4 regions of the Lacticaseibacillus casei DSM 20011 genome follow, and region 3 is predicted to be linked to each of the others. Evidence: predicted binding sites of a transcription regulator. Region 3 holds the regulator's gene; each other region holds the start of a gene.
The links. Region 3 encodes NrdR, which represses ribonucleotide reductase genes. Its sites were predicted from a motif close to ACACNATATATNGTGT; they were not measured.

Region 1 (3,177 bases), 560 kb from region 3:
GGCCATCCACCGCTTGCTTGATTTCCGGATTATAAATCGGCTTCTCAAGCATTTTGCCCGTGTGCGGATCCACAACCGGTTCAAACCCGGACACGACACGATGACCGAAATCATCCAGGAACCAATCCTGAATTCCGGACATCGAAATGCCGATGCGGCGATTCTTCCTAATAATATCACGGGAAACCTGCCAGTCGTAATTGCTGAAGGTTACTCGCTTGGCATAACGCGTTGCCAACGCAAAGGCCTGCTTCAATTTCCAACCTTGTTGCACCGCAACGACCGGAAAGAGTTCAAACAAGTTGCATGGTTCACCATTGGCCAACGAAATCTCTCCACATGGGTTGGTGCCTTCCACATCCGGATCGTTAGCTGCATTTTCACCATCGACAATCCGGCCGAAGCGGCGTGATAAATCGAGGTTCACAACGCCCGGTTCACCGTTTTTGGCAATGGCTGTCGCAATCGGTGCGTAAGCGTCAAACTGCGTATCAATCGCGACACTGTTGTTAGATGCCCAGCGGTGATGATAAAGCTTTTTTTGATCCTGCTTCATCGTGATGAACGCGTCATCATCGGCCGAGCCTAACGACATTTCCGCGGAACGCCGCACATTGCCGGCCACCACTGTCTTGCCGATCAAGTTGCCGATATCCGTAGCGTCAACCGCGGTCAACCGCTGGCCAACCCGCGCATTGAGCACCTTGTTGATATCCAGCAACATCTCGACTAATGGCATCGGGCCGGAAGCCGTGCCGCCAAAGCCATGAATCCGGGCGCCTTTTGGCCGAATCCGACTGATATCCAGCACCAGTTTGGTCTGACCACTAGGATTAGTCGTCGCAAAATGATGATCAATCACCTTGGCGTTGGCTAAAACCCAGCCTTCACGGGTATCCGGCAAAACGTAGCGGTCATTGTGCTCGGCCGCATGCGCCTGTTCCCAGGCTTCCCGATCAACTGCGCCCATTTTCAGTGATTCCGCATAGCTGGCACTGCTGTGATCAATCACAATCGTCAAGTCAACGGCGTTTGCGACCGGCGGCAACTTGGCAATGTTGTCTTTGGTCACGGAAAAACCGACGCCACCGCCTTTCATCAATTCGTCAAACATAAAGGAATACGGCATCGAGACAGCAGGTTGGTCAGCCGAAAAATCCGTTGGCACGATATGCGACTCACCATAGGGTTGCGGGCGAATGGCAATAAACCAGCAATTATTCAAGGCATCGCCATTACGCTTTTGATAATCGGTTCCGGAAATCCACAGATTGCGGCCAGATGGCGTGCCGGCCAACCCGTAAATAAGCTTGAAAAGATTCCGTGCCTCTTTTTGCAGTTCGTCCACGACTTCTGAATCAGGATTGGCTGTATGTAACCGCGGATCAAGGTTAATATTTCCCTCAACCACTCGTTTGACGGTTTCATCCCAATTCTCGGTACGTTGTTGATCCGGCAACCACCGGGCATAAGTCCGCTTATACGTGACCCACCCCAGTCCGCCCCAGTGTGGCTTAATTTCTTTCTTGACCTCGGCAATAAAATCAGGTGCCAAGGTGATCGGTTTCATCATAACTTGCATAGCCGTCCCTCCCGTATACAAGATATGGTATAGCCAAACGAGCCCAATATCAAGATATAGATTAATCAATAACAAATTGTTAACGATGGCAACCGCCTGGCCAACGCGGGATGCACGGCTTTTTAAAAATAATGACGAAATTAAAAAATCGCCAGCGCAAGAAAACGCTGGCGACATCTGATCTATTCGTGGATTTAAAAGACCGGTCCGACATACGGCCGCACTAACACATGGTCCAAATCAATGCTTTTAAGCTCAGCCAGATCATTCACAAAGCAGGTAATCGACCCTGCCAGCATCAGATTCATTTTCATCTCGCCAAGCTGAAGCGCCACGATTGGCATGTGGTGCGCATAGGCGTACCCGATCTCAAACGCCGTTCCCGGGTCGGGATTCTCACCGACATAATCCAGAATGGCGACTAAGACCGTCGAGCGGTGCAGACCCTGAATGTCTTCACCAAACACCTGCCGCTGCCACCCTGGTGAGTTCGGCGTCAATCCCGCTTTGTTCGTGTCATCGCGCGGTGAAAAAATCGCGGTGACCGATTCATTTGCATGCAAAGCTGCTAAAACTTGATCAAGCCGCTCAACTTGAGCAGGATCAAAAAACGGTGCAGCCAAATATACTTCTGCCATATTCGTTTACTCCTTGAGCGGCTTCTGTCCGCAAAACTTTAACTCAGCAGCACCTAAAAATCGCGTTGGCGCTGCCATAAATATTCGGCGATATCATGATCCACTAACCGATTCTCGTGCAATAGACTATGGGCTGCCCGCGGTCCGCGAATCACAACCTCGGTATAGTCTTTGATCCGATCCTTCACCAAATACCGCACGGCAAAGCTGCTGCTGATCGCCATCTCACCATCGTGGCGCCCACCTAACATCAAATCGCCGGCAATATTCAACCACCGTAAGTCTGTCGGCAAGTTGGCAATCGAACGTTGAAAATATTGATAGATCGGCGCTGTATGCTCCGGTCCTTGACGGGTCAACGGCCAATTAAGAATCGGCGAACGCCGCGCAATCTCCACATCATTCATTGGTGCGGCAATCGTCACCAGATTCGCCACCGGAACAGCAGGTTGGCTCAAAAAATACAGTGCTGCTGTTACGCCGCCCATCGAATGCGCGACCAAATTAACCCGGGTAAACGCCTGCTGTTCCTGCAAAGCGACAATCACATGCTTTAACCCGCGCAACTGGGCAGCGGGCCGCACCGTTTTGTCCGTATACAACACCTGAACGGCAGCGTGATGATTTAAATTCAACTGCCCGCGCAAATGAACGCTGCTATCCGGGGCGACAATGGCCACGACATCTTTGCTCAAGCCATAACGTCGCTGCATACGCCACAACATATGGCCAAACGAATACCGTGTTCCCAGATGTCCGGGAATAAACAACGTCGGTGTCGGATCCATCACGAGCGGCACCGGCGCATAGCCAGTCCGCGCCAATAGAAAATAGTCGGTCATCACGCCAACAACGACAATCACGCCCAGCGTCACAAGAATCCAGAACCAGCCGCTCATAGGCGTTACCTACAGCTTATCGACTTGATCAAAGTCCAATTCGGCGGTCACTTCACGG
Region 2 (3,177 bases), 1.4 Mb from region 3:
AAACCTTTGGTAGAATTAAGGAGTCAAACAGCGGACAGCATAGAATTTTGATGTTTCTACGTTGTTTTTTGTTTGTCGGATTTTTTGCCAAAGCGTCTCGAATATCGGAAATCTTGTATTATCTGAGCCGTTTTTCTATTGCACTTTTTGATTTTAGGAGGAAGTATAAAGATGGATTTTTACATGAAATTACCACGTAACAAAAAAGAATTTGCACTATTTATGGGGATTGTTTCTATTGTATCTGTAAATATTATCGCGCCGCTTATTACCTGTTTTGAGTCAGGATTTCACCTTTATGTGTGGCGAGACGTACTGACGATACTTCCGTTTATCTGGCTGAGTGTGATTGCTATTGTGCTTATTACTTATATACCGGCAGAAAAAATGACAGCTCTGATTGCGGCGAAAGACGACAGTTTCCGCTCTCATATTGTCGTGAATATTTTATGTACAGTATTGATGATGTCTGTTTTTCTGACTGTAATCGGAACATGGATTGGGACACGCGCGATCACCTTAGAACCGATACAGATGTTTTTCTATAAGTGGCCCAGAAACTTTGCTATTTCATTATTCGTTGAAATGTGTATCGCAAAGCCGATTGCCAGATTTGCACTTTTACAACTGCATACAAGACTTGATGAAAAAAGACAGTTGGGATAATTAAAAAAATGTATAGACTGTTTGAATTCTGACTTTATTTATGCGCAAGCTGAGAAAGAAAATTGATCCGAAGCTTTTGAGCTTGTGATCCTGAATCCAGCCGGTGTGGGCTAACTTTCAGTTGACGGCGTTGAACGGTTTGCCAAGCAGCATCAAATCAGGACTATCGCGGGCTTTAAAACGAGATGCGACCGGTTTGCAGGACGATGAATGATCGTCTTGCGGAACGGCCGCCTTTTTTGATGACACGATAAAGCCGCAGCTATGCGAGTTTGTTATGTTCTGAGACGGATGAGCCGTTATTTTAAAAATCGATCGCTGACAATCAAATGATGCAAAACCACTATATCATGTATAGTATTGTACCATTGCCCACCAAATTTAGTGGTTTAGTGCTTTCATTTGAAGAAAAATCCTGTATACTATATGTATTGATGCAAACGGAACAAGTCAGTGTACTGGGGGATTAGCCATGATTGAATTTTATACACAAATCAAGAAACGAGACGGGCGCATCGTTGATTTTGATGCGAGCAAGATTAGCACCGCGATTACAAAGGCGGCGGAGAGCGTGGCAGAGCTGTCACCCAGTGATGTGCTGACGATTGATCACTTGACGGATACGGTGACGGCTAAAATTCGCGATCGCTATCATGATGATGTTGAAATCGCCGAGGTTCAGACGGTGGTTGAGCAGACGCTGATTGCAGCCGAGAAGTATGACTGGGCCGAGGCGTATACGCAATATCGGCTGAAGCGGGATTTGGCGCGTAAGCAGAAGCAAGATGTCAATTACAATGTGGCGAAGCTTGTCAATCGCGACAAGAGCGTGGTGAACGAGAATGCCAATAAGGATAGCCGCGTGTTCTCGACCCAGCGCGATCTCACTGCCGGTGCTGTGGCTAAGGCGGTCGGGCTGAAAATGTTGCCGCCAGCTGTGGCCAATGCCCATCTGCGTGGCGATATTCATTGGCATGACCTTGATTACACCCCGTTTATGGCAGAAACCAACTGCTGCTTAATTGATTTTGACTACATGTTGAATCATGGCTTTTGCATCGGTAACGCCGAAGTGGAGCCGGCCCACTCGATTCAGGTGGCTGTGACCCAGATGACCCAGATTATCGCGAATGTGGCTTCCAGCCAATATGGCGGCTGCTCCAGTGATCGCACGGATCAGGTGCTGGCCCCGTTTGCCGAGAAAAATTATCAGAAACATCTAAAGGAATTCGGCGATGTGATTGATGATCCGGCCCAATTGAAAGCGTTGGCTGTGAAGCAGACCAAGAAGGATATTTATGATGCCTTGCAAACGTTGGAATATCAGGTCAACACCCTTTATTCGACGCAAGGACAGACGCCTTTTGTCACCGTTGGCTTTGGTTTGGGTACCAGCTGGATCGAACGGGAAATTCAAAAAGATATTCTGAAGATTCGGATTCTCGGTCTGGGTAAAGAGCGACGTACCGCGATTTTCCCGAAGCTGGTCTTCACGTTGAAACGCGGATTGAACCTCAACCCGGAAGATCCCAACTATGATATCAAGCAGCTGGCCATCGAATGTGCCACCAAGCGGATGTACCCGGATGTGGTGTCGTACGATACCATCAAGCGGCTGACCGGCTCATTCAAAGCGCCCATGGGTTGCCGCAGCTTTTTGCAAGGCTGGACCGATCCCAAGACCGGCAAAGAAGTCAACGCCGGCCGGATGAACCTTGGGGTGATCACGGTCAATCTGCCGCGGATTGCCATGGAGTCCAAAGGCGACAAGGACAAGTTCTGGAAGATTTTTGAAGAACGGATGCGTATTTGCAAGGAAGGCCTGCTGTATAAGATCGAGCGCACCAAACAGGCGACGCCGGAAAGTGCCCCGATTCTCTACAAGTACGGCGCATTTGGCAAGCGTTTGGCTGACACAGACAGCGTCGATGACCTATTCAAAAACGGCCGCGCCACGGTATCGCTTGGTTACATCGGCTTATACGAAGTCGGCACGGTTTTCTATGGTTCAGCATGGGAAAAGAATCCCGAAGCCAAGGCGTTTTCCGTTTCAATCGTCAAGGCGTTGGACGATCACTGCAAAGCCTGGGAAAAGCAGTACGGCTATCATTTTTCGGTTTACGGCACGCCGAGCGAATCTCTGACCGATACCTTCTGCCGCGACGATACCAAGAAATTCGGGATCGTCAAAGATATTACGGACAAGGAATATTACACCAACAGCTTCCATTACGATGTTCGCAAATCACCGACTCCGTTTGAGAAACTCGATTTTGAAAAGGATTACCCGCAGTATAGTGCCGGTGGCTTCATCCACTACTGTGAGTATCCGAACCTGAAACAGAATCCGAAAGCACTTGAGGCAGTTTGGGACTATGCCTACGACAAGATCGGTTATCTCGGCACCAACACGCCGATCGATCAATGCTTCAAATGCGGCTTCAAAGGTGAATTCACGGCGACCGCGAAAGGTTATGAATGCCCGGAATGCGGCAACCACGATCCGGCAAC
Region 3 (3,177 bases):
CCTGAAGTCGAAACGGTTCGCCGTTCATTGTTGCCACTTATCAAAAACAAACGGATCACCGCCATTAGTACGAATTGGGCGAAAATTCTGATTAATGGCTTGCCGACTTTTCAAAAAGAGGTCGTGGGCGCTGCTGTCACCACGATCGATCGCCGGGGAAAATACCTGTTGATTCGGCTGAACAACGGTGAAACCATTGTCAGCCATTTACGCATGGAAGGTCGCTATTACGTCGTTAGCGATGACCATACGCCATTTGACAAGCACGATCATGTGACTTTTACGTTCCAGGATGGAAGCCAACTGCGCTACCGGGATTTACGCAAGTTTGGCCGCATGCGCTTGATTCATACTGGTCAGGAACAATCGGTGCCGGCGTTGGCAAAATTAGGTCCGGAGCCGACCCCTGCGACGTTTGACGAGGCGGCGTTTGCCCAAAAACTAAAACGCCATCATAAAGCGATCAAATCGGTTTTACTGGATCAGACCGTTGTTGCCGGTATCGGCAATATTTATGCCGACGAAGTTTTATGGTTGAGTCGCTTGAATCCTCTGCAGCCAGCTGATACGCTGACAAAAAAAGAAATCCACACCTTACATGACAATATTATCAAGGAGTTAGATGCGGCCATTGTTGCTGGTGGCACCAGTGCGCATACCTACGTTGATGCAAAAGGTAACCGCGGCTCTTTTCAAGATGCCTTACATGTTTACGATCGGGAAGGGACGCCTTGTGATCGCTGCGGCACACTCATTGTTAAAATCAAAGTCGGCCAACGCGGCACTCATTATTGTCCTCATTGCCAACCCTTGCATCAAAGGAGGCGTCCGGCATGACCTATTTATTGGGTTTGACAGGCGGTATTGCGTCAGGAAAATCAACGGTGAGTCGAGTCTTTAAAGCAGCTGGCTATCCAGTCGTAGATGCCGATGTGATTGCGCGCCGGATTGTCGAACCCGGTCGGCCTGCACTCGCCCGTATTGTACAGGCATTTGGGCCACAAGTACTGCGCGAGGACGGTAAACTCAACCGTGCCAAGCTCGGTGAGATTGTCTTTTCCCAACCGCGGCGTTTGGAGGCGCTGAATCAAATTAATCGACCGTACCTGCGCGCGGCGATTAATCAAGCGTTAGCACAGGCAAAAGCCGGCGGTGCTGCGATTGTGGTTGGCGACATTCCGCTTCTTTACGAAGCCGATTATGCCGATGCATTCGATGGTGTTGCCGTGGTAACCGTTGATCCCAAGGTTCAGTTGGACCGGTTGATGGCCCGTGATGGTCTGACAGAAGCCGAAGCCAAGGAGCGGATAGCATCACAGATACCTTTGGCGAAAAAAGCGGCTATGGCTGATTTTGTTATTGATAATAATGGGCGACCGGAAGCAACCATCGCCCAGGCAAAAGCCTTGATCCGCCAGTTGCAGCACCTATCATAAGCGGCGTGCGCGTGCTATAATAAGCTATCAAACTTTGATTAAGAAGGTGGAGTCGTGCAATGTCCCCATTGCCATCATAATAGTTCGCGGGTCGTTGATTCGCGTCCCACAGACGGCGGTCGGGCGATCCGACGCCGGCGCGAATGCGAGAATTGCGGGTTTCGCTTCACGACTTTTGAACGAGTCGAGCAAACCCCGTTATTGGTAATTAAGAAAAACGGTACCAGAGAAGAGTTCAATCGTGAGAAGATTCTGAAAGGACTGATCCGGGCGGCAGAAAAACGACCGGTCACCATGGAGCAGATGCAAGGGATCGTTGATTCGGTTGAAAACCAATTGCGTGCGATTGGTGAAAATGAAGTTTCCAGTCAAGCCATTGGCGAGTATGTCATGTCCAAGCTAGCAGATGTTGACGACGTGGCTTATATTCGCTTCGCCAGTGTTTATCGGCAATTCAAAGATATGTCCGTCTTCATGCAAGAGCTTCAGGATATGATGAAGAAGGAAAAGACCAAGAAATAGTGAACGTGAAACAAACGGACCTGGGGCAGTTGTCTCAGGTCCGTTGTCTGAAAAGAGGTGAATTTGCTATGCAGCGTCCGGATACGTTTATGCCCCAAGCAGGCTTTGTGTTGACCAAGGCTGGTTATTTTAGCGACTTTGATGAAAAGATCGCTATCTCGCTTTATCAACCGCTCGTGGGGCCGATTGCCATGGCGCTTTATCTAAGTCTATGGCAGGAGGTCAAAGACCGCGCTTTGGTGACGGATCGGCGCCCGCAACTCTGGCTGTTGGATTTGTTGGATATCGACATCGATCAACTCTTTGTGGCTCGCGTCAAACTGGAAGCAGTCGGCTTATTGCGAACTTATACGCAAGTCGATTCCCTAGGACGCTATTACGCTTATGAACTTTACCCGCCAGTGCAGCCAGATGCCTTTTTTAAAGATGATTTGATGGGCCTGTTGCTTTATGACAAAGTTGGTGAAAAACGGTATGACGAACTGGTTGCTCAGTTCAGTCTGAAACCAGTTCGCCGCCCGGAATGGCAGGAAATCACAGCAAACTTTTTGGACGTGTTTCGCTTTGACCACAACTTAAGTGGGGAACCGGATGCGGTGGTTGCCGCTAAAAAGGCAATGGCTCAAAATCAGCCTCAGTTACCGCGGCTTGGTAATGGCGAAGGCTATGACTGGGAACTTCTGCAGTCGCTGTTAGCCAACAGCAACATTCAGTCGGGTCAATTAGCTAAGCACCAAGAGGCACTGTATCAAATTGCAGGGTTTTACGGGATTCAACCACCTGACTTTGCGCGGCTGATCAGTCGGGCGACCGATGTGATGACTGGCAAAATCGACTTGAACGCGTTGCGGCGGCTGGCCGAGCAAAGTTATACCCGCCAGCAGCCGCAAACCAAGGCGCAGCCAGTAGCAACCAAACCGCCAAAAGTGGCTAGTGCTGACGAAGCGCTGCTGAAACGGGCCAAAAGCATGCCACCGCGTCAGTTTTTAACCGCGGCCAAACAGGCTAAGAATGACCGGATGTATCCGGCCAATAATGAATTGCGCGCGGTGCAGAGCCTCAGTGAACGCAACGTTTTTGATGCCCCTACCATTAATATTTTGATTGATTATATTCTCCGAACGAATGACAGTATCAATCAAGCCTTGATGGATGCCATTGCCAACAGCTGGTTGAAGGCCAATGTGACGAGCCCGGAAGCAGCGTTGCAGCAGATTCA
Region 4 (3,177 bases), 270 kb from region 3:
GCATCAGTGGATCAAGCGCTACTTTTAGCTTATTGGCAACCGCACTTTCGGTCATGAATGGCCAAAGCAATTGGTAGAAGCCGTCGATGATCTCTGAACGGACTTTCTCATCCGGTTCTTCCCGAACAAAAAAGGCTTCAATCGCCTTGCCAAGACGTGGAAAAAGCGGTCGCATTGGGCTGGCGGTTTTCGCTAAGTCGATATACGCGCCATCAGGAAAAATCCGTTCACTGATCAGAATTTTCAATAAATTGCCGGCTAAGGCTAGATCTTTGGAAACTGCTGGTGAAATACCGATTAAATGACGACTGAATTCGGTGCGGATTTTTTCGACGGTCTGCCACGCCGAGGTATTGTGGGCAACATGGTAACCGACAAATCCGGCAGCGTCGAATTGTTGTTCAGTGTGGAAACGCGGAATCCGCCACTGCCCGAGATACAAATAAAGGATTTCGGCTTCCGCAACTTCACGAGGTAAATGTGCCAAGACATCTGGCAGCTCATCAGGCAACACTGGGCGAGGTTGTAATGCCGCGAAATTCAGGGTGTTGCCGATCGAATGATTCGCCTGCAGTCGATGCAGATTAATGTTGGCCGAAAATTGAAGTTGCTTGACGGGGAAGTCCGGTCGAATCAAACCGGCTGCCTGCAAAGACTGAACCAGCTGGCGGGACTGCGGCATCATCGTGGCAAACAGTGGATCCTGGGTGTCGACTAGCTGCCACAATAATTGGCGATAAACTTGGCGAATTCGCGGCTCTGCGCCGGCAAGTGCCAAAGGCGTGAGATTAATGGTGACCTCTTTTTGGCGCAAGTACCCGCGTAATGCGGAAATCCGCCGGAAAAAAGCTGCTCGGGAGAAACCGGTTTCTTCTAATAACATGGGCAACGTCAAGTCAGGTTGCATCAATGTTTTGACCAAAAGCTTTCCGGGAAGCGATCGGCGAAACAAAAAGATTCGGTAGCGAACCCGACTAATCGAAGGCGGTGCCGTCATATTGCCATCCCCTCTACGTAATAAAGGTGGTTCACCAGGATCAATGGCATGTAAATCCTCGGCGACTTTCGCCATTTGCCGTCGCAGTTGCCGGTAGCTCTCGCCGCGGGCCATCGCTGCCGTTGAAATATTCATTTGCCGATTAGGCGCGTCTCGCAAATCGCCATAAAGCGCCAACCGCTCGCGTTCTTCGCGGTCTAGGAACAATTCTTCAAACGCCATGGTGACGACTTCCTTTCCAAATTTTTGCTATAGTATAGCAAAGAAGATCGGCAACCGGATAAATGATGCTTGTGTACTTGTCTCAGACGTCTGTTTCCTTAGCGGGCAGGCTTTTGCCGCATTAAGTCTGCCTATGGTTGATTAACACTGGCGCCTGGCATGCATTCTTGCTATACTAAAAGTAAGCAAAAATCAAGTCGACACCATATGCTTTGGGGCATCAAAAAAATTAACCCCAAGATATGGTGTTTTTCATTGACATGCACCCCAATATTGAGTATTCTAAACTACATAAGATAACAAGAAAGGATGATACCTATGCGTAACATCACACTGTTCACGCGCAATGGCTGTCCACAATGCCGGATGACAAAGCGCTACCTCGATACCCACAAGATTCCATTTACGGAACACAACATCAACGAGGAACCTGAATACATCGATTACTTAAAGAAAAAGGGATTCCAGCAGGTTCCTGTTCTTGAAGCAGATGGGCTTGATTCATTCTCCGGGTTCCGACCGGATGCCTTGAAGCAACTGGCTGTCTGAACAGCCAGCTTTTTTATCGAATCGAACTTAACCGAATGAAGATAAATTGCAGTGAAAGCAGGGATTAGCATGTCATTAAAAACAATCAGTCCGGACGAGGTTACTTATTACGCCCTTAACAACGAGATCAATATTCCCGTTAACGACCAAATTCCGCTCAATAAGGACAAGGAAGCATTACAGGCCTTTTTGACCGAAAATGTGGCGCCAAATACGATGAAGTTTTCGTCGCTACAAGAGCGCTTGAAGTATTTGGTTGACCATCACTATTATGAAGCCGACTTTTTAAAAAAGTATCAGCCGGCCTTCCTGGAAAAGCTGGATCAATTTCTGACGGCCCAGCATTTTCAGTTTAAGTCCTTTATGGCGGCCTATAAGTACTACGCCCAGTATGCGTTAAAGACCGACGATGGCACTCAATATCTTGAAGACTACAAAGATCGGGTGTTTGCCAACGCCCTCTTCTTTGCGGATGGTAATGAGCAGCTAGCGGTTGACTTAGCGGATGAAATGATTCATCAGCGGTATCAACCGGCTACCCCATCGTTCCTGAACGCTGGTCGGCAACGCCGTGGTGAATTGGTTTCCTGTTTTCTACTGCAAATTACCGATGATATGAATTCGATTGGCCGCGCGATTAACTCTGCCCTTGAGTTGTCACGAATTGGCGGCGGGGTTGGCCTGACGCTGTCGAATCTGCGTGAAGCCGGAGCGCCAATCAAGGGTATTGACGGTGCTGCAAGTGGCGTATTGCCGGTCATGAAGTTGTTGGAAGATTCTTTTTCCTACAGCAATCAACTGGGCCAACGTCAAGGTGCCGGTGTGGTTTATTTGAATGTCTTCCATCCTGATATCATCAGTTTCCTGGGTGCCAAGAAGGAAAATGCGGATGAAAAGTATCGAGTGAAGACCCTTAGCCTCGGCGTGATTGTCCCTGATAAGTATTACGAGCTTATTAAGGACAACGCCGATATGTATCTGTTCTCCCCTTATTCGGTTGAACGGGCTTATGGCAAGCCATTTTCGTATGTGGACATTACCAAGGAATACGATAATATGGTGGCCAATCCGGACATTAAGAAATACAAGATCAAGGCCCGCGATCTGGAAAATGAAATTTCCAAATTGCAGCAGGAATCTGGCTATCCTTATATCATCAACATCGACACTGCCAACAATGCGAGTCCGATTGATGGCAAAATCATCATGAGTAACCTGTGCTCGGAAATCATGCAGGTGCAGGTACCGTCCAAGCTCAACAACAAACAGAAATATGAAGTCTTAGGGACAGATGTTTCCTGCAACCTAGGCAGCACGAATATTCCTAATTTGATGCATAGTCGCGATTTTGGTCACAGCGTTGAAGCCATGGTTCGGGCATTGACCTATGTCACCGATCACAGCAATAT

Region 1: the regulator NrdR is predicted to act here: its motif matches at 1,598-1,613, upstream of nrdJ (ribonucleoside-triphosphate reductase, adenosylcobalamin-dependent).
Region 2: the regulator NrdR is predicted to act here: its motif matches at 1,007-1,022, upstream of nrdD (anaerobic ribonucleoside-triphosphate reductase).
Region 4: the regulator NrdR is predicted to act here: its motif matches at 1,453-1,468, upstream of nrdH (glutaredoxin-like protein NrdH).

Annotation. Positions count from the first base shown of each region.
Region 1 is NZ_AP012544.1:2,205,667-2,208,843, forward strand. Features, by position in the region: gene nrdJ (ribonucleoside-triphosphate reductase, adenosylcobalamin-dependent) at 1-1,582, opposite strand, end outside; gene LBCZ_RS10640 (nucleoside 2-deoxyribosyltransferase) at 1,777-2,220, opposite strand; gene LBCZ_RS10645 (alpha/beta fold hydrolase) at 2,274-3,119, opposite strand; gene nusG (transcription termination/antitermination protein NusG) at 3,129-3,177, opposite strand, start outside.
Region 2 is NZ_AP012544.1:72,756-75,932, forward strand. Features, by position in the region: gene LBCZ_RS00325 (hypothetical protein) at 172-666, shown strand; gene LBCZ_RS16520 (hypothetical protein) at 784-915, opposite strand; gene nrdD (anaerobic ribonucleoside-triphosphate reductase) at 1,139-3,177, shown strand, end outside.
Region 3 is NZ_AP012544.1:1,642,869-1,646,045, reverse strand. Features, by position in the region: gene mutM (DNA-formamidopyrimidine glycosylase) at 1-837, shown strand, start outside; gene coaE (dephospho-CoA kinase) at 834-1,436, shown strand; gene nrdR (transcriptional regulator NrdR) at 1,491-1,958, shown strand; gene LBCZ_RS08145 (replication initiation and membrane attachment family protein) at 2,027-3,177, shown strand, end outside.
Region 4 is NZ_AP012544.1:1,370,489-1,373,665, forward strand. Features, by position in the region: gene LBCZ_RS06830 (helix-turn-helix domain-containing protein) at 1-1,219, opposite strand, end outside; gene nrdH (glutaredoxin-like protein NrdH) at 1,538-1,768, shown strand; gene nrdE (class 1b ribonucleoside-diphosphate reductase subunit alpha) at 1,838-3,177, shown strand, end outside.